4 regions of the Streptomyces sp. NPDC057249 genome follow, and region 1 is predicted to be linked to each of the others. Evidence: riboswitches for the same ligand, from Rfam matches in the RefSeq annotation. Region 1 holds a riboswitch; each other region holds the start of a gene.
What was found. Region 1 has a riboswitch for thiamine pyrophosphate ahead of ACFUJY_RS21125 (purine-cytosine permease family protein). Riboswitches for the same ligand answer to the same signal wherever they lie in the genome.
Positions count from the first base shown of each region.

Region 2: it holds a riboswitch for thiamine pyrophosphate, as region 1 does, so the genes downstream of both, ACFUJY_RS19985 (thiamine ABC transporter substrate binding subunit) here and ACFUJY_RS21125 (purine-cytosine permease family protein) in region 1, are expected to answer to the same signal.
Region 3: it holds a riboswitch for thiamine pyrophosphate, as region 1 does, so the genes downstream of both, thiC (phosphomethylpyrimidine synthase ThiC) here and ACFUJY_RS21125 (purine-cytosine permease family protein) in region 1, are expected to answer to the same signal.
Region 4: it holds a riboswitch for thiamine pyrophosphate, as region 1 does, so the genes downstream of both, thiO (glycine oxidase ThiO) here and ACFUJY_RS21125 (purine-cytosine permease family protein) in region 1, are expected to answer to the same signal.

Region 1 is NZ_JBHUXS010000011.1:22,464-26,999, forward strand. It holds gene ACFUJY_RS21120 (aldehyde dehydrogenase family protein) at 1-269, opposite strand, end outside; gene ACFUJY_RS21125 (purine-cytosine permease family protein) at 393-1,775, opposite strand; TPP riboswitch at 1,766-1,860, opposite strand; gene ACFUJY_RS21130 (FBP domain-containing protein) at 1,917-2,411, opposite strand; gene ACFUJY_RS21135 (NUDIX hydrolase) at 2,470-2,967, opposite strand; gene ACFUJY_RS21140 (hypothetical protein) at 3,031-3,930, opposite strand; gene ACFUJY_RS21145 (SPFH domain-containing protein) at 3,927-4,536, opposite strand, start outside.
Region 2 is NZ_JBHUXS010000010.1:79,196-83,731, forward strand. It holds gene ACFUJY_RS19975 (ABC transporter ATP-binding protein) at 1-91, opposite strand, end outside; gene ACFUJY_RS19980 (ABC transporter permease) at 95-1,699, opposite strand; gene ACFUJY_RS19985 (thiamine ABC transporter substrate binding subunit) at 1,786-2,895, opposite strand; TPP riboswitch at 2,980-3,096, opposite strand; gene rlmN (23S rRNA (adenine(2503)-C(2))-methyltransferase RlmN) at 3,168-4,274, opposite strand; gene ACFUJY_RS19995 (hypothetical protein) at 4,392-4,536, shown strand, end outside.
Region 3 is NZ_JBHUXS010000001.1:576,033-580,568, reverse strand. It holds gene ACFUJY_RS02785 (hypothetical protein) at 1-455, shown strand, start outside; gene thiC (phosphomethylpyrimidine synthase ThiC) at 510-2,303, opposite strand; TPP riboswitch at 2,296-2,429, opposite strand; gene ACFUJY_RS02775 (YibE/F family protein) at 2,501-3,829, shown strand; gene ACFUJY_RS02770 (SsgA family sporulation/cell division regulator) at 3,909-4,346, opposite strand; gene ACFUJY_RS02765 (IclR family transcriptional regulator) at 4,448-4,536, opposite strand, start outside.
Region 4 is NZ_JBHUXS010000006.1:344,643-349,178, forward strand. It holds gene ACFUJY_RS14380 (Rv2175c family DNA-binding protein) at 1-69, opposite strand, end outside; gene ACFUJY_RS14385 (NAD(P)/FAD-dependent oxidoreductase) at 120-1,373, opposite strand; TPP riboswitch at 1,454-1,565, shown strand; gene thiO (glycine oxidase ThiO) at 1,563-2,738, shown strand; gene thiS (sulfur carrier protein ThiS) at 2,735-2,953, shown strand; gene ACFUJY_RS14400 (thiazole synthase) at 2,956-3,750, shown strand; gene pknB (Stk1 family PASTA domain-containing Ser/Thr kinase) at 3,839-4,536, shown strand, end outside.

The DNA of each region.
Region 1 (4,536 bases):
TCCAGCGCCGCGTCGCCGGCCGGTTTCCCGGTCTCCTCGGAGATGGCGCGGGCCACCGTCTCCAGCTCGGCCGCGATCTCCCTCTTCCAGCGGAGCAGATGGGCGCGGCGCCGGGCGGCGGGCAGTGCGGCCCAGGACCGCTGTGCTTCCCGTGCGCGGGCGACGGCCCCGCCGACCCGGCCCGGCCCGTCCACCGGATGCTCGGCGATGCGCTCGCCGGTCGCCGGGGCGCGCGTGGTGAAAGTGGCGGTCGCAGTGTCGTCGGTCATCGGGGCCCCATTTCGCGGGAGTACCGTGTGAGTCGAAGATACTGAAACTATTGAAGTGTTTCATCGGGGTCAATACCGCTGACGGGCAAGGCGGTTGAGGCCCGGTGCGGACCGGCGGGAGGGTCAGCGCGCCCCGCGCGTCCGCAGCGGGGCGTACACCACGAGCGCCGCGAGGAACGCCACCCCGTAGGCCAGGTCCGCCCCGTGCAGCGCCTCGGCCACCGGGCCCACGTACAGGCCGGTGCTCATGAACGGCACCGCCGCCGCGAAGGCCGCGGCGAACGCGGCGAGCGCCGGCCACCACGGGCGCGGCCGGGCGTGCTCGGCCGCGAGGTCGACGGGGGCGCCCCGCCGGGCCCGGGCGCGGACCAGCCAGTCCACGGACACGATCGCCACGAAGCCGGGAATCCAGTAGCCGACGAGAAGCAGCACGTTCTGGAAGCGGGCCGTCGTGTCCGCCGCGTGCATCCACAGCACCAGCGGGAACCCCAGGGCGGCGGCGAGCGCGGCGGCCACCGGGCGCGGCAGGCGCACCCCCATCGTCTGCAACGCGAGCGAACCGCTGTAGTCGTTCATCGCGTTGCTGCACAGCGCGGCCAGCGCCACCGCGAGCAGCCCGAACGCCCCGAGCGCGCCCCCGCCGAGCAGTGAGTCCACGCCGCGCGCGGTCTGGTCCGTGAAGACCGAGGCCCCCCACAGCCCGATCGTCTGGACCGCCACGAAGGACGTGCTGACCCCGCCCAGCGTGCACCAGAACATGCGCGCCCGGGACGTGTCGCGCGGCAGGTAGCGGCTGAAGTCACTCGCGTAGGGCGCCCAGGACAGCGCCAGACTCAGGGCGATGGTGCAGGTCAGGACGAACGCCCCGGCCCGGTCCGCGCCGTGCGCGGTCGAGGTGGTCACCGGGTCCACCCCGCGCAGGAGCTTCGTGGCGAGCACCGCGAAGGCCGTGGCCAGCGCGAACGTCATCACGGTCTGGAGCCGGTGGATCACCTCGTAACCCAGCACCCCGAGCGCGCCCTGAGCGGCCATCATGACCAGGACACCCAGCCAGAACGGCCAGCCGCACAGCTGCGCCAGCGCGTCCCCGCCGAACAGGCCGATCAGGGCGTCCCAGGCGATGGACGACAGCCATTGCAGCGCGCCCGGCAGGACCACGCCCGGCCCGAACGCCAGCCGGGCGAGCGGCAGCTGGCCGGAGCCGGTGCGGCTGCCCCAGGTGCCCAGATACGCGGTCGGCGCGGCCCCGACGAGGGTGCCCAGCACGACGGCGGCGAGGGCCGTCGCGAAGTCCAGGCCGAGCGCGATGCCGACGGTGCCGGTGAAGACTCCGGTCATGGTCAGGTTGGGGGCGAACCAGACGGTGAACAGCCGGCCCGCCCGGCCGTAACGGCGGTCCTCGGGGACCGGGGCTATGCCATGCGCCTCGATGCGCAGATCGCCGGCGGCGGTGGGCATGCGCCCGCCGAAAGCGGCGCGCTCGTCCTGGGCATGCGGCAACGACATGGAGACATCCCTCCGCCAGTGCTAACTGGTTCAGGTTCGACGGGTGTGATCTCAGCCCTCGTACGGGGCACCCCGTGTCCGGTGTGGCGGCCAGAATAGCGCCGGCCCGCGCGATGTCGTCGTCGCGGGGGCCGGTCCGGCTCAGCTGAAGAGCTTCGTCACGAACGCGTGGAGGTTGTCGACCGTGCGGGCGATCTGCTCCTCCGTGCTCAGGCTCTCCTTGAACCGAGCCCCCGAGGCCACCGCCTTCTTCCCGCGCACGTACAGCGAGCAGGCCAGGTCGGTGCACATGTACAGGCCGACCGAATTGCCGTCACGCCCGGCGGGGCCGGTCTTGCGGGCGGTCATCAGGGAGACCCCGCTGCCCGGGTGCGTGGTCAGGCAGAGCGAGCACATGCTCCGGTGCAGGAAGCCGCGCTGCTGGGACGGGAAGCGCAGTGAGATCCCGGCGGGTTCGCCCGCGTGCTCGGTGACGATGTAGCTGCGTCCCGGCGCGGACAGGTCGCGCCAGCCGAGGAAGTCGAGGTCGTCCCACGGCAGCTCCTCGAAGTCGCGGGGGAGCGGCAGACGCTTGGCTTCCCCCTTGGAGCAATTCACGAACGATGAGCGGATGTCCTGCTCGGTCAGGGCCTTCATGCCCACGAAGCTAACTCTGCCTATGCCCTCTAGGCAAACGATTAATTCGGTTAGGTGCTCACCTGGGGATCTTCGGCGCGAGGGGGAGCCGGTGCACGGGCGGGTGCGGGATGCCGAGGTCCGGTCGCCAGGTCGCGAGGATCTGCGCGGACGGGTCGAAGAGCGGCGACGGGAGCGCGTCGAGCGGGGTCCACTCCCAGGTGCTGATCAGGTGCGGTTCGGTCACCCGCGCCGTACCGGTGTCCACGCGCACCAAGGCGGCCATCGTCACGCGGTTGATCCCGCCGAGGGCGTCGTGGAGCATGGCGAAGACGGTGACCTCCTCCTCGGGGACGGCCAGCCCGGTCTCCTCGCGCAGTTCCCGCACGGCCGCCGCCGCGACGGACTCCGGCACCGGGTCGACCTTGCCGCCGGGCAGTTCCCAGGTGCCGCTGTGGTGCCGGCCGAGCAGAATCCGGCCCTGCGCGTCCTGTACGACGACGCCGACTCCCAGCGCGGCCTGGGCCTGGGGCGGCCGGGTGTTACGGGAGGGGGCGAGCGGGTTCTCGGCGGTCATGAGGCTCCTCCGGAGGGCGTTCGGGCGTCCGAGCCTACGGGGGTGCCGCGTCCGCCCCCGCGCTCAGACCGCCAGCCGCAGCGCGGTCTCCGAGACGCCGAGCCGTACGCTCTGCCCCCAGGTCAGCTCCAGCGCGTCCGCCTCCATGCCGTCGCCGAACACCACCACGCGGTCCGACTCCACGGTCAGCCGCAGCCCCTGCCCGGGCCCCAGCTCGCCCGAGACGAACGACGTACCGGTCGACGGCGAGGGCCACGCCTCCCGGACGAACCAGAGCAGCCGGGGATCGGCGGGCCCGGGCAGCGGGAGGGTGCTGCGGCGCTCCTGCCAGAGCGAGCGCAGCCAGCCGGTCGCCCCGGTGCCGGTGCCGACGAGAACGCCGGAGGACGCCTGCGGCTCGGCGGGGGAGTCCGCCGTGTCGGGCCCGAGCCGGTAGCGGGCCGTCTGGTGGCCCGGCGGGCCGAGGTAGACCTCGTTCAGGGCGAGCAGCCGCTGTGTGTCGTCGGCCACCGCCTCCACCATCGTCAGCGCGTCGGCCCGCCCGTCCGGCGCCACGGCCGCCCGCATCAGCGCCCCCGCGTCGGCCGGCCGGTGGCGCACCAGGACGCCGGGGTTGCGGCCCGGATCGGTGTCGATGCCGATGACCGGCTGACCGGCGAGGTACTTCGCGGCGTTGGCGACGAGGCCGTCCTGCCCGACGACCACCACCACGTCCTCGGGCGCGAACAGGAACCGGTCCAGGTCGGCCCGCTCCACCCGGCAGTGCCGCCAGGTGAGCGGGACGGCCGCCGCCACCTCCGCCAGGGCCTGCCGGGTCCGCTCGTGCCGGCGGGCCACCTCCTCGATGGACCGGCCCCGCGCGGCCAGGACGAACGCGGCCTGACCGTGCGTGCCGTGGCGGGCGAGCAGCTCCTCGTACTCCGTGGTGCGGTGGACCAGGACCGCCCGCGGGGCCAGGCTCATGCCCCGGTCTCCGGCCGGCCCAGCTTGCTGAGCAGGCCCGTGAGGACGTCCGGTGACAGGGTGAGGCTGTCGATGTGCGGCAGGTTCTCGGCGAGCCGGGTGGCCGCCAGGGCGTGCAGCGTCGCGGCCTCCACCTCGCCGTGCGCCCGCAGCCAGGCCGCCTGGGCCTCGGCGCGTGCCGCGCCCACCTGCCGGGCCGCCTCGGCCTCGGCGCCCGCCAGCCGCACCGTGCGGGCGGCCTCCGCCTCGGCGCGCACCCCGTCGGCGGCGGCGCTCTCCTCGGCCTCGCGGCGGGCGTTGGTGCCGCGCTGCTCGACCAGCTGTTCCTCGCGCCGGGCGAGCTCGATCTGGCTGGCGAGCTCGTTCTCGGCGATGGTCCGCTCGCGCTCGACGGCCACGGCGCGCCGTTCGTACGTGGCCCGGTCGGCCTCCTGCTGGATCTGCTCGCGGGCAGGGGTGCGCAGGGCGCGCTCCACCTCGGCCTCGGGGCGGATGGCGACGACGCGCACGGCCACCACGTCGATGCCGGTGGCGGGCAGCCTCGGTTCGGCGGCGAGACCGGCCGCCACACGCTCGCGGACGGCGGCGACGCCGTCCACCAGGGCG
Region 2 (4,536 bases), on a different contig from region 1:
AGACGGTCTCGTGGTCGGCGACCTCCAGGTCGACCCCGTCGAGCGCGGCCCGGTCGCCGAAGCGGACGGTGGCCGATTCGAGCGTCAGCATCGTTCAGAACTCCCCGGATCGGTCGGTGCGGATGCGTTCGAGCAGCAGCAGCGAGACCGCGCACACGAGCATCAGGATGGTGCTGAGGGCCATGGCCTGGCCGTAGTTCAGGTCGCCGGACCGGCCGAGCAGCCGGGCCACGGCCACCGGCAGCGTCGGGTTGTCGGGCCGCGCGATGAAGACTGTCGCGCCGAACTCCCCGAGCGACACGGCGAACGCGAACCCGGCGGCAACCAGCAGCGCCCGCCGCACGAGCGGGAAGTCCACCTCGCGCCAGGCCCGCAGGGGCGAGGCCCCGAGCACCGCCGCCGCCTCGCGCAGCCGGGAGTCCACCGCCCGCAGCACCGGCAGCATGGTCCGTACGACGAAGGGCACCCCGACCAGTGCCTGGGCGAGCGGCACCAGAATCCAGGAGGTACGGAGGTCCAGCGGCGGCTTGTCCAGGGTGATCAGGAAGCCGAAGCCGACGGTGACCGCGGAGACCCCCAACGGCAGCATCAGCAGCGCGTCGAAGCCCCGGACGAGCCGGCCCGCCCGCCGGGTGAGCGCGGCGGCGGCGAGCCCGCCGACGACGAGGGCGATCAGGGTCGCGACGAGGGCGTAGCGCAGCGAGTTCCCGATGGCCTCGACCGGCGCGACCAGGAACGTACCGCTGTTGGCGTCCGCCGAGGTCAGCGCGCGGTAGTAGGCGAGGCCGGAGCCGCCCAGCGAGCGTTCCACGAGGACCGCGAGCGGCAGCAGGACCAGCAGCAGCACGCTCAGCAGGACCCCGGCGAGCAGGGTCCACTGCCCGGCCCCGTGCGGCCTGCGCGCGGTCGTCGCCGGGTCGACCAGCTTCAGCGCGCGCTCCCTGCGGCGTACGGTCCAGGCGTGCACGGCGAGGATCGCGCCGACGGCGGCGAACTGCACGAGCGTCAGCACGGCGGCCGTGGGCAGGGCGAGCAGCTGCGCGGTCTGCCGGTAGATCTCCACCTCCAGCGTGGAGAAGCCGGGGCCGCCGAGGATCTGTACGACCCCGAAGGAGGTGAAGGTGAAGAGGAAGACCATCAGGGCGGCGGCGGCCACGGCCGGGGCGAGCGCGGGCAGCGTGACGCGCCGCCAGGCGGTGAACCGGCTCGCGCCGAGCACCCGGGCGGCCTCTTCCTGGCGCGGGTCGAGCTGCGCCCAGAGCCCTCCGACGGTGCGGACGACGACCGCGTAGTTGAAGAACACGTGGGCCAGCAGGATCGCCCACACGGTGGTGTCGAGCCGTACGCCCCACAGCTCGTCCAGCAGCCCGCCCCGCCCGAGCAGCGCGAGGAAGGCGGTGCCCACGACGACGGTCGGCAGCACGAACGGGACGGTGACCACGGCCCGCAGCACCTGCTTGCCGGGGAAGTCGAACCGGGCGAAGACATACGCGCCGGGCAGCGCGATCAGCAGGGTCAGCGCGGTCGAGGCGAGCGCCTGCCACAGCGTGAACCAGAGGACGTCCCGGATCTCCGGCCGGGCCAGCACCTCGCCGAACCGGCCGAACTGCCAGACGCCGTCCGCCTTGAGCCCCCGTCCCACGATCGCGGCGACCGGGTAGGCGAAGAACAGGGCGAAGAACGCGACGGGCACGGCCATCAGGCCGAGCCGCACCGCGGCCGCGCGCCGGGCCCGGGCGCGTGCGGACCTCCCGCGCGCGCCCGGGCCGCGTACGGGGGTCTTCGCTACTTCACTACGAGCGAGGACCACGACTGGACCCACTGCTCACGGTTCTCGGCGATGGCGTCCGGGGCGACGGTCGCCGGCTTGTCGGCGGTGGCACCGAACTTCGTGAAGAGCTCGGGCACCTTCGCGTCCTTCGCGACCGGGCTGACGAACATGGTGAGCGGCATGTCCTCCTGGAACTTCTTCCCGATCAGGAAGTCCAGCAGCGCCTTGCCGCCCGCCTCGTTCTTCGCGCCGTCCAGCAGACCGGCGAACTCGATCTGGCGGAAGCACGTCCCGGTGGCGACCCCGGTCGGCGCGGTCTTGGGCTGCGGGTCCGCGTACAGCACCTCGACGGGCGGGCTGGAGGCGTAACTGACGACGAGCGGGCGGTCGGCCTTGGCCTTCTTGCCGCCGGCCGAGCCGGAGAACTCCTCGTTGTACGCCTGCTCCCAGCCGTCCACGACCTTGACGCCGTTGTCCTTGAGCTTCTTCCAGTAGTCCTGGTAGCCGTCCTCGCCGAAGGTGGCGACGGTGCCGAGGAGGAAGCCGAGGCCGGGCGAGGAGGTCGCGGCGTTCTCGGTGACCAGCAGGTCCTTGTACGCGGGCTTCGCCAGGTCGGCGAAGGTCTTCGGCGGTGCGAGCTTCTTGTCGGCGAAGTACTTCTTGTCGTAGTTGACGCAGATGTCGCCGGTGTCGACCGGGGTGACCCGGTGCTTGTCCGCGTCCAGCTGGACATCGGCCGGGACCCGGTCCAGGCCCTTGGCCTCGTACGGGGTGAACAGGCCGTTGTCCAGGGCGCGCGAGAGCAGGGTGTTGTCGACGCCGAAGAACACGTCGCCGCGCGGGGAGCCCTTGGTCAGGATCTCCTGGTTCAGGGCGGCGCCCGCGTCCCCGCTCTCGAGGACCTTGACGGTGTAGCCGGTCTCCCGGGTGAACTCCTTCAGGACGTCCTTGGAGGCGTTGAAGGAGTCGTGGCTGACCAGGGTGACGGTCTTGGAACCGGACCCCTTGGTGGAACCGGAACCGGAACCGGACGCCGGGTCGTCGGAACTTCCGCAGCCGGCCAGCGCGGTGACGCCGAGCGCGGCGGCGACGGCCGCGACCGCGGCCTTCTGGGTGGTGCTCATGTGTGATTCCTCCTGGAGTGACCAGGAAGAGACGCGGCCCCGCCCGCACACCGGCCGGAGCCGGAAGCGGGCAGGGCGCAACAGCTTGAGTATGGTCCGAACTTCCTACCCGGAATGACCCGGGCGAGGTTCAGAGGGTCTGCGGCCAACCTGTCCTCGGTGCCGCACTCTCAGCGCTGTGGCGCTCCCCTGTCGGAATATGCAGTTGATTTCGGCCCCAGGCTACACGGCCGTTTTCGGCCGGGGCCCCGGGTGTCCGGGACCCCGCTCCCTCAGCGCTCGGAGGCCGCCAGCTGTCCGCAGGCGCCGTCGATCTCCTGGCCCCGGGTGTCGCGGACGGTGACCGGCACGCCGTGGCTCGCGATGGCCTCCACGAACGCCCGCTCGTCCTCCGGCCGCGAAGCGGTCCACTTGGAGCCGGGCGTCGGGTTCAGCGGGATGAGGTTGACGTGCACCCGCTTGCCCTTGAGGAGGCGGCCCAGCAGGTCACCCCGCCACGCCTGGTCGTTGATGTCGCGGATCAGGGCGTACTCGATGGAGATACGGCGGCCGGACTTCTCGGCGTACTCCCACGCGGCGTCCAGCACCTCGCGCACCTTCCACCGGGTGTTCACCGGCACGAGGGTGTCGCGCAGCTCGTCGTCCGGGGCGTGCAGCGAGACCGCGAGGCGGCACTTGAAGCCCTCGTCGGCGAACCTCAGCATGGCGGGGACCAGGCCGACGGTCGACACGGTGATCCCGCGCTGCGAGAGGCCGAGGCCGTCGGGCTCGGGGTCGGTCAGCCGGCGGATCGCGCCGACGACGCGGTTGTAGTTGGCCAGCGGCTCGCCCATACCCATGAACACGATGTTGGAGAGCCGGGCCGGCCCGCCGGGGACCTCGCCGTCGCGCAGCGCGCGCATGCCGTCCACGATCTGGTGGACGATCTCCGCGGTCGACAGGTTGCGGTCGAGTCCGGCCTGCCCGGTCGCGCAGAACGGGCAGTTCATCCCGCAGCCGGCCTGCGAGGAGATGCACATCGTGACCCGCTCCGGGTAGCGCATCAGGACGGACTCCACCAGGGTCCCGTCGTGCAGCTTCCACAGGGTCTTGCGGGTGGTGTCGTCGTCGCAGCTGATGTGCCGGACGACGGACATCAGGTCGGGGAACATCGCCTCGGCGAGCTTGTCCCGGGAGCCGGCCGGGATGTTGGTCCACTCGGCCGGGTCGTGCGCGTACCGCGCGAAGTAGTGCTGCGAGAGCTGCTGGGCGCGGAACGGCTTCTCGCCGATCGCGGCGACGGCCTCCCTGCGCTCGGCGGGCGTGAGGTCGGCGAGGTGCCGCGGCGGCTTCTTGGCTCCGCGGGGCGCGACGAAAGTGAGTTCTCCGGGCTTAGGCATGGTTCTTCCAGTGTCGCAGACGCGCGGAGGTGCCCCTGTGCGTCGCGGTGAGGCGCACCTTACGGGGTAACCGGGCCACCACAGGGAGTTCCGCAGCCGCCGTAGGAGGTAGATGCCGTGCACACCGTCAAGCACTGGTTCAACGACAGCCTGGTCGGCCAGGGCCTGCTGGTCTTCGGACTCGGCGTGGGCCTGAACGCGCTGTTACGCCACGACGATCCCCCGGCCATGTGGCTGGTCCAGGGGGCCGTTTTCACCGTCG
Region 3 (4,536 bases), on a different contig from region 1:
TCGGCTACCTCCTGAAGATGCTGGACCCACCACCGGCGTTCGCCGGCCCCATGGTGGACGCGGGCTGGTTCTTCGCCGCCGCCACGGCCGCCGCCATCCTCGTCGCCGCCATCGGTCTGCTCGTCGCCGCCCTGCGCAACGGCTCGACCTCCCTGTCGGCCCGGGAAGCCCGCGAACGCCTGCCCGACGAGGTGGCCCTCGCCAAGGACGCCTGGCGGCAGGCGCTGCTGGAGCGGGGCATCGTGCCCTTCCTGCGCGACGCCCTCGCCGAGCCCGCCACCGGCCCCGTGGTCCCCGCCCCGCACCGCCCGACGGGCCGCCTCCCCAAGATCGGCTACAGCAGGCCCGACTTCGCCGGCCCGGGCGAGGGCCCGCCGGCAGCGTCTCGGCCCACGTACAGCAGCCCGGACTTCAGCAGCCCCGACTTCGGCGGCCCGGAGCACGAACCGGACTGACGCCACGGCCCCGGCGGAAGGCGCCGGAGCCGTGCGCGACCGGTCCGTACCGGGTCAGTCGGCCAGCGGCAGATAGACGCGGTTCCCGCCCGCCGCGAACTCACGCGACTTGCGGAGCATCCCTTCGGCGACCTCCTCGGCCGTCGCCTCCGTACCGTCCGCGCCACCGAACTGCTCGGTGATGCTGTGACTGATCTTCATCGAACAGAACTTCGGACCGCACATCGAGCAGAAGTGCGCCGTCTTCGCGGGCTCCGCCGGCAGGGTCTCGTCGTGGAACTCCCGCGCCGTGTCCGGGTCGAGCGCCAGATTGAACTGGTCCTCCCAGCGGAACTCGAACCGGGCGTCGGACAGCGCGTCGTCCCACTCCTGCGCCCCCGGGTGCCCCTTGGCCAGGTCGGCGGCATGGGCCGCGATCTTGTACGTGATGACCCCGGTTTTCACATCGTCCCGGTTCGGCAGCCCCAGATGCTCCTTGGGCGTCACGTAGCAGAGCATCGCCGTTCCCCACCAGGCGATCATCGCGGCGCCGATCCCCGAGGTGATGTGGTCGTACGCCGGCGCGATGTCGGTGGTCAGCGGGCCGAGCGTGTAGAACGGCGCCTCCTCGCAGATCTCCTGCTGAAGGTCGATGTTCTCCTTGATCTTGTGCATCGGGACGTGTCCCGGCCCTTCGATCATGGTCTGCACGCCGAACCGCTTGGCGACCGCGTTCAGTTCGCCGAGCGTGCGCAGTTCGGCGAACTGCGCCTCGTCGTTGGCGTCCGCGATCGACCCGGGGCGCAGCCCGTCGCCCAATGAGTACGTGACGTCGTACGCGGCGAGGATCTCGCAGAGCTCCTCGAAGTGCTCGTACAGGAACGACTCCTTGTGGTGGGCCAGGCACCACGCCGCCATGATCGAACCGCCCCGGGAGACAATGCCGGTCTTGCGCCGGGCGGTCAGCGGCACATACGGCAGGCGTACGCCGGCGTGCACCGTCATGTAGTCCACGCCCTGCTCGGCCTGCTCGACGACGGTGTCCTTGTAGATCTCCCACGTCAGTTCCTCGGCCCGCCCGTCGACCTTCTCAAGGGCCTGGTAGAGCGGGACGGTTCCGATCGGTACGGGTGAATTGCGAAGAACCCACTCACGGGTGGTGTGGATGTTGCGGCCGGTGGAAAGGTCCATGACCGTGTCCGCGCCCCACCGGGTCGCCCACGTCATCTTGTCCACCTCCTCCTCGATGGAGGACGTCACCGCGGAGTTGCCGATGTTGGCATTGACCTTCACCAGGAACCGCTTGCCGATGATCATCGGCTCGGTCTCCGGGTGGTTGACGTTGGCGGGCAGCACGGCACGCCCGGCCGCGATCTCCTCGCGCACCACTTCCGCCGCGACGTTCTCGCGGACGGCGACGTACTCCATCTCCGGGGTGATCTCGCCCCTGCGGGCGTACGCGAGCTGGGTGACGGGCCGGCCGTCCCGGCTCCGCCGCGGGCGGCGCGGCCGGCCGGGGAACACCGCGTCCAGATTGCGCAGCCCACCCCGCGGCGAGGTGTGCTTGAGCCCGTCGTCCTCGGGGCGGGCGGGGCGGCCCGCGTACTCCTCGGTGTCGCTGCGGGCAATGATCCAGTTCTCCCGGAGCGGTGCGAGACCGCGCCGGACGTCGGTCTCGGCCGCGGGGTCGGTGTACGGCCCGGACGTGTCGTACAGGGTCACGTCCTTGCCGTTGGTCAGGTGCACCTGACGGACCGGCACCCGGATGTCGGGGCGCGGCCCCTGGACGTATCCCTTGTGCCAGCCGATGGACTTCCCGGCCTCGTCGCCCTGATGGGAGGCAGGCGTGCGTGTGTCCGATGTGGTCATGAGACCTACTCCCTACGCCGGCATTACCCGGTAACAGGTTCGGCGGTCGGCGCAGCGTCTCCCGTACGGTCGTACGGCGGTCAGCGCCCTCTCAGCCCGGTGCTCCGAGCTCCCGCGTGTGCAAAGGTGCCACCACGCTAGCCCCCGGACGGGCGAGCTGAACAGAGGGCCCCCTCCCTTCTTGCGATGATCGGCCGGTGACGTCCCCTCATCGCGAACCGGAACCGCAGGGCCATCAGCACGCGCACACGCACAGCCATGGCCCGGCCGCACCCGTCTCGACCCATCTGCGCAAGGTGATCGCCGCCGTGCTGATCCCCTTCGCGACCGCCGTGCTCGTCGGCCTCGTGGCGCTCTGGCCGGGCGGCGCGCCGGCGCACGAACGGACCGGTGTCGGTTTCGACCGGCAGACCCAGCAGGGAAAGGTGGTGAGCGTCGTCAAGATCGACTGCAAGGACGTGAACGCCGCCCAGCTTCCCGTCGACGGCGAGACCCGGCCCCCCGAGGGACGGCCGGCGTCCGGTGCCCTCTGCAAGAAGGCCACCGTCGAGGTCACCAGCGGTCCCGACGCGGGACGCCGGTTCGTCGAGGTCGTGCAGCCGGACGCGCCGAGGCAGCTGAGGGAGGGCCAGGGGGTGGTGGTGGCGTACGCCCCCGCCGCGCCCCATGACCTCCAGTACTCCGTGACGGACGTGAACCGGAAGTTCCCCTTGTATCTGCTGGCCGGGATCTTCGCCCTCGCGGTGGTCCTCGTGGGCAGGATGCGCGGGGTCATGGCCCTGATGGCGCTCGCCCTGTCGTTCGCCGTGCTGACCCTGTTCATCCTTCCGGCCATACTGCAGGGCTCGAATCCGCTGCTGGTGGCGGTCGTCGGGGCCGGAGCGATCATGCTGATCGCGCTCTACCTCTGCCACGGGCCGACCGCCCGCACCTCCGTCGCCGTCATCGGCACCCTGATCTCACTGCTCCTGATCGGGCTGCTCGGCTCGCTCTTCATCGGCTGGGCGAGCCTGAGCGGGAACACCGACGACAGCACCGGCCTCATCCACGGCCTGTATCCGCACATCGACATGAGCGGACTGCTGCTGGCCGGCGTCATCATCGGCTCCCTGGGAGTGCTCGACGACGTCACGGTCACCCAGACCTCGGCGGTCTGGGAGCTGCGCCAGGCGAACCCCGGCATGAGTGCGAAGCAGCTCTACCGGGCAGGGATCAGGATCGGCCGCGACCACATCGCTTCCGTGGTCAACACCTTGGTGCTCGCCTATGCGGGCGCCGCGCTGCCCCTCCTGCTGCTGTTCACGGTCGCGCAGAGCAGTGTGGGAACGGTCGCCAACAGCGAGCTGGTGGCGGAAGAGATCGTGCGCACCCTCGTCGGCTCGATCGGGCTGATCGCCTCCGTGCCGGTGACGACAGCCCTCGCGGCGCTGGTCGTCTCCGCGGACCGCACGGGGGTCGGCGCGGAAGCCGGGGCTTCGGCACCCGTGCGGAGCGGCCGGGGACGGCGAAGGCGGGCGCGGTCGTGACCGGACCACACAGCGTGATTCACCCGATCGGCAGGCGCCGTGTTCGAGTGGCAAGACGCCCACCGGGCCGCGGGCCGCTTCAGCCCGCGTTCTGCTCTTCGGCCAGAATGCGCCCCAGCGCCTCCTCCAGATTGCCGTCGAAGTCACCCAGCGTGCACTCCTGTCCGAGGGGCACCAGCTTGTCCGTTCGGTCGAGGAAGGCGACAAGAGGTGCCGTGCCTGCCCGGAAGAGCGCACGGTCGGCGCCCACCTGCAGCCGGATGTGGACATCGCACAGCCCCTCCGGCTCGGTCGGCGCGATGTGTACATCGCCGTCACCACTGGGGCTGTTGAGGCCGTCGAGCAGCAGCTCGCGGCCGAAGGCCCAGGTGACGGGGGCGTCGCCGGGCAGATGGAAGGTCATCCGGATCGCGTACGGATCGCACACTTCGTACCGGAGCTCCACCGGGATACGGAATGAGAGCTCCTCGGAGACGAGGAAGCTCATCATGACCTCAGCTTGAACCGACTCGCGCATCGTTCAACCCCGCAGTAGATGAATCTGGCCAGGAATGATCCCCCATGGCCCTATTGACGCCATCGTGGTGCACGCGATAGCAGATCACAAGGAGTGATTTTTCAGATACTGATAGAGAACACGAACGAACGCAAGAGGCTCGACACTTCACCGCGTAGTCGTTCGACTGCGGGCAGCAACCGTTCTTCCT
Region 4 (4,536 bases), on a different contig from region 1:
TTCCGCGATGTCGGGCAGGTGGAGCCAGGCAGGGACGAGAGCATCGATCTTTGCGTCAATCTCGGTCACGGGACAAGCCTGCCATCCCGGACTGACAGCCGAAACCCGGACTCGGCCCTTCAGGTCCCGGGCCGTTGCGGCAGAACCGCCGACTTCAGCGGGACGGAGGGGTCCGCGGCCCGCTCCGCGTCGAGCCGGGCCCCCGCCTCGACGAGCCGGCGCCCCTGGGCCAGGTCGCGCGGGCGGCCGACCGCGAGCACCGCGACCAGGGCGCCGTCGCGCAGCCAGCACACCGACCAGGCGGGCCCGGCCGGATCGCCGCGCCACAGCAGGGTGTCCGCGTCCGCGTGGTGTCCGGCGTACTGCACGAACCGGCCGAACTGCTCGGACCAGAAGTAGGGCACCGGGTCGTAGGGCGGGACGTCCGCCGCGTCCCCGCCGGCGGCGATGTGGGCGGCGGCGGTCCTGGGCCCCTGGAGGGCGTTGTCCCAGTGGTGGACGACCAGCCGGGTGCCGTAGCGGGCCGAGGGGAAGGAGGCGCAGTCGCCGACCGCGTACACATCGGGCAGCGAGGTGCGCAGCGCGGCGTCGGCGGTCACCGAGCCCTCCGGCCCGAGCGCGATGCCGGAGCCGGCGAGCCAGCCGGTGGCGGGGCGGGCGCCGATGCCGACGACGACCGCGCCGGCCGGGAGGGTGCGCCCGTCGGCGAGGACCACCGTGCCGGGCTCGACGCGGGCGACCCGGGCGCCGGTGAGGAGCCGGGCGCCGCTCTCCTCGTACCAGGCGGCCATCGGGGCGGCGACCTCGGCGGGCAGGGCGCCGGCCAGGGGGCGGTCCGCGGCCTCCACGACGGTGACCTCGCAGCCGGCGGCGCGGGCGGCGGTGGCGAACTCGGCGCCGATCCAGCCGGCCCCGACGACCACGACCGGGTGCCCCGCTTCCAGGACGGGCCGCAGCCGGGCCGCGTCGTCCAGGGTGCGCAGCAGATGGACGCCGGGGACGCCGTCGGAGCCGGGCAGGGCGACGGGTTCGGCACCGGTGGCGAGGACCAGGACGTCGTAGGGGACCGGGCCCTGGGAGGTGTCCAGCTCGTGGTCGCCGGCGCGCACCCCGGTGACCTCGCAGCCCAGCCGCAGGGCGATGCCCAGCGCCTCGAAGTCGATGTCGAAGGCGGACTCCTCGGCCTTGCCGAGCAGCACCGCCTTGGACAGCGGGGGCCGGTCGTAGGGCTGGTGGGGTTCGGCGCCGATCAGCGTGACGGGTCCGGCGAAGCCCTGTTCCCGCAGGGCGACGGCGGTCTGCACACCCGCCATGCCCGCGCCCGCGACGACGACCCGGCGTTCCGTCCGCTCTGCCCTCTGCTGCTCGCTCACCCGCCCACCTTACGTAGCTGACCGAGCGTCAGGAAAGGGCGCCCCGTCCGGCCCCGGGGGGACGGGGTTTAGGGTGGCCCCGTAAGACACGCGGGAGCCCGGGCGCACCGGGCTGAGAGGGAGGCTGGCGGCCTCCGACCGTACGAACCTGATCCGGGTCATGCCGGCGAAGGGAGGGGCTGGACGCCCATGCGCACCCATCCCACCGAAGGGTCCGACGTCCTCGTCATCGGGGGCGGAGTCATCGGTCTGGTGACCGCCTGGCGGGCCGCGCGGCTCGGCCTGTCCACCGCGCTCGCCGACCCCGAGCCGGGCGGCGGAGCGGCCCGGGTGGCGGCCGGGATGCTGGCCGCCGTCACCGAACTGCACTACGGCGAGGAGACGCTGCTCGGGCTCAACCTCTTTTCCGCCCGGCGCTACCCGTCGTTCACGGCCGAGCTGGAGGAGGCGAGCGGGCAGGACATCGGCTTCCGCGCCTGCGGCACCCTGGCCGTCGCGCTCGACGCCGACGACCGCGCCCATCTGCGCGAACTCCACGAGCTGCAACGCCGCTCGGGCCTGGAGTCGGAGTGGCTGACCGGGCGCGAGTGCCGCCGCCTGGAACCGATGCTCGCCCCGGGCGTCCGCGGCGGCCTCCGGGTGGACGGCGACCACCAGGTCGACCCGCGCCGCCTCGCCGCCGCGCTGCTCACCGCGTGCGAACGGGCCGGCGTGGTCTTCCACCGCCGCCGCGCCGACCGCCTGTCCGTGGTCGCGGACCGGGCCGCGGGGGCCGTGCTCGACGACGGTACGGAGGTGGCCGCCGGCCAGGTCGTCCTGGCCGGGGGCAGCCTCAGCGGCCGGCTCGCCGGGGTGCCCGCCCGCGTCCTGCCACCGGTGCGCCCGGTCAAGGGCCAGGTGCTGCGCCTGACCGTGCCCCCGGCGTACGCCCCCTTCCTCTCGCGCACCGTGCGCGCGGTGGTCCGGGGCAGCCACGTCTATCTCGTGCCGCGCGAGAACGGTGAGCTGGTCGTCGGCGCCACCACCGAGGAGATGGGCTGGGACACCACCGTCACGGCGGGCGGGGTCTACGAGCTGCTGCGCGACGCCCACGAGCTGGTGCCCGGCATCACCGAGCTGCCGCTCACCGAGACCCGCGCGGGCCTGCGCCCCGCGTCCCCCGACAACGCCCCGCTGCTCGGCCGCACCGCACTGCCCGGCCTCCACCTCGCCACCGGCCACGGCCGCAACGGCGTGCTGCTCACCCCCGCCACCGGGGACGCCATGGCGTCGCTGCTGGCCGACGGCGAGCTGCCCGAGGCGGCCCGCCCCTTCTCCCCCGGCCGGTTCGCCCCGGCCCCCGCACCCCAGGAGCAGCCCGCATGACCGAGCCCACCCCGCTCACCGTGTCCGTGAACGGCGCACCGGCCGCCGTCGCGCCGGGCACCACCCTGGACGCCCTGGTCGCGACGCTGACCGACGCGCCGACGGGGGTGGCCGCCGCGCTCAACGAGACCGTGGTGCCGCGCGGCCAGTGGTCCGCCGCCGCGCTCACCGACGGCGACCGGGTCGAGGTCCTGACCGCGGTCCAGGGAGGCTGACGGTGTCCGACGACCTGTTCACCCTCGGCGGTACCGGGTTCACCTCCCGGCTGATCATGGGCACCGGCGGGGCGCCCAGCCTGGACGTGCTGGAGCGGTCGCTGATCGCGTCCGGCACGGAGCTGACCACCGTCGCGATGCGCCGCCTCGACCCGTCCGTGCAGGGCTCGGTGCTCTCCGTGCTGCGGAAGCTGTCCATCCGGGTGCTGCCGAACACCGCCGGCTGCTACACCGCCGGGGAGGCCGTGCTCACCGCCCGGCTGGCCCGCGAGGCCCTGGGCACGGACTGGGTCAAGCTGGAGGTGGTGGCGGACGAGCGGACCCTGCTGCCCGACCCGGTCGAGCTGCTGGACGCCGCCGAGATCCTGGTGGACGACGGGTTCACGGTGCTGCCGTACACCAACGACGACCCGGTCCTGGCCCGGAAGCTGGAGGACGTGGGGTGCGCGGCGGTCATGCCGCTCGGCTCCCCCATCGGCTCGGGCCTGGGCATCCGCAACCCGCACAACTTCCAGCTGATCGCCGAGCGGGCCGGGGTGCCGGTGATCCTGGACGCCGGCGCCGGGACCGCGTCGGACGCGGCGCTCGCGATGGAGCTGGGGTGCTCGGCGGTGATGCTCGCCTCGGCGGTGACCCGGGCCCAGGAGCCGGAGCTGATGGCCGCCGCGATGCGGCACGCGGTGGCGGGCGGGCGGCTCGCGTACCGGGCCGGGCGCATCCCGCGCCGCCACTTCGCGGAGGCGTCGTCGCCGGCCGCCGGACGGGCGGTGCTCGATCCGGAGCGGCCGGCGTTCTGACACGCGCCTGTCACGGCTCGGCTGCAGTCCTGCGCCGGGTTCGCTCCGCCGCGGCGGGCCTGTCCGCGGCGGCTCGTAGACTCGCATGGTGGATACGACCCTCCAGGACCCCCTCGTCGGGCAGCTGCTCGACGGCCGCTACCGCGTCGATGCCCGCATCGCCGTGGGCGGCATGGCCACGGTCTACCGGGCCATGGACATGCGGCTCGACCGGGTGCTCGCCCTCAAGGTGATGCACCCGGCGCTGGCGACCGACGCCTCGTTCGTCGAGCGCTTCATCCGCGAGGCCAAGTCGGTGGCGCATCTCGCCCACCCCAACGTGGTCGGGGTCTTCGACCAGGGCGCCCAGGGCCAGTACGTCTACCTGGCCATGGAGTACGTCGCCGGGTGCACGCTGCGCGACGTGCTGACCGAGCGCGGCGCGCTCCGGCCGCGGGCCGCGCTGGACATCCTGGAGTCGGTGCTCGCCGCCCTCGGCGCGGCGCACCGGGCGGGCTTCGTGCACCGCGACATGAAGCCGGAGAACGTGCTGATCGGGGACGACGGCCGGGTCAAGGTCGCCGACTTCGGCCTGGTCCGGGCCGTGGACGCGGTGACGAACACCACCGGGACGATCCTCGGCACCGTCTCGTACCTCGCCCCGGAGCAGATCGAGCACGGCACGGCGGACACCCGCGCCGACGTGTATGCCTGCGGGGTCGTGCTCTACGAGATGCTGACCGGCGACAAGCCGCGTGACGGGGAGTCCCCCGCCCAGGTCATCTACCAGCATCTGCACGAGGACGT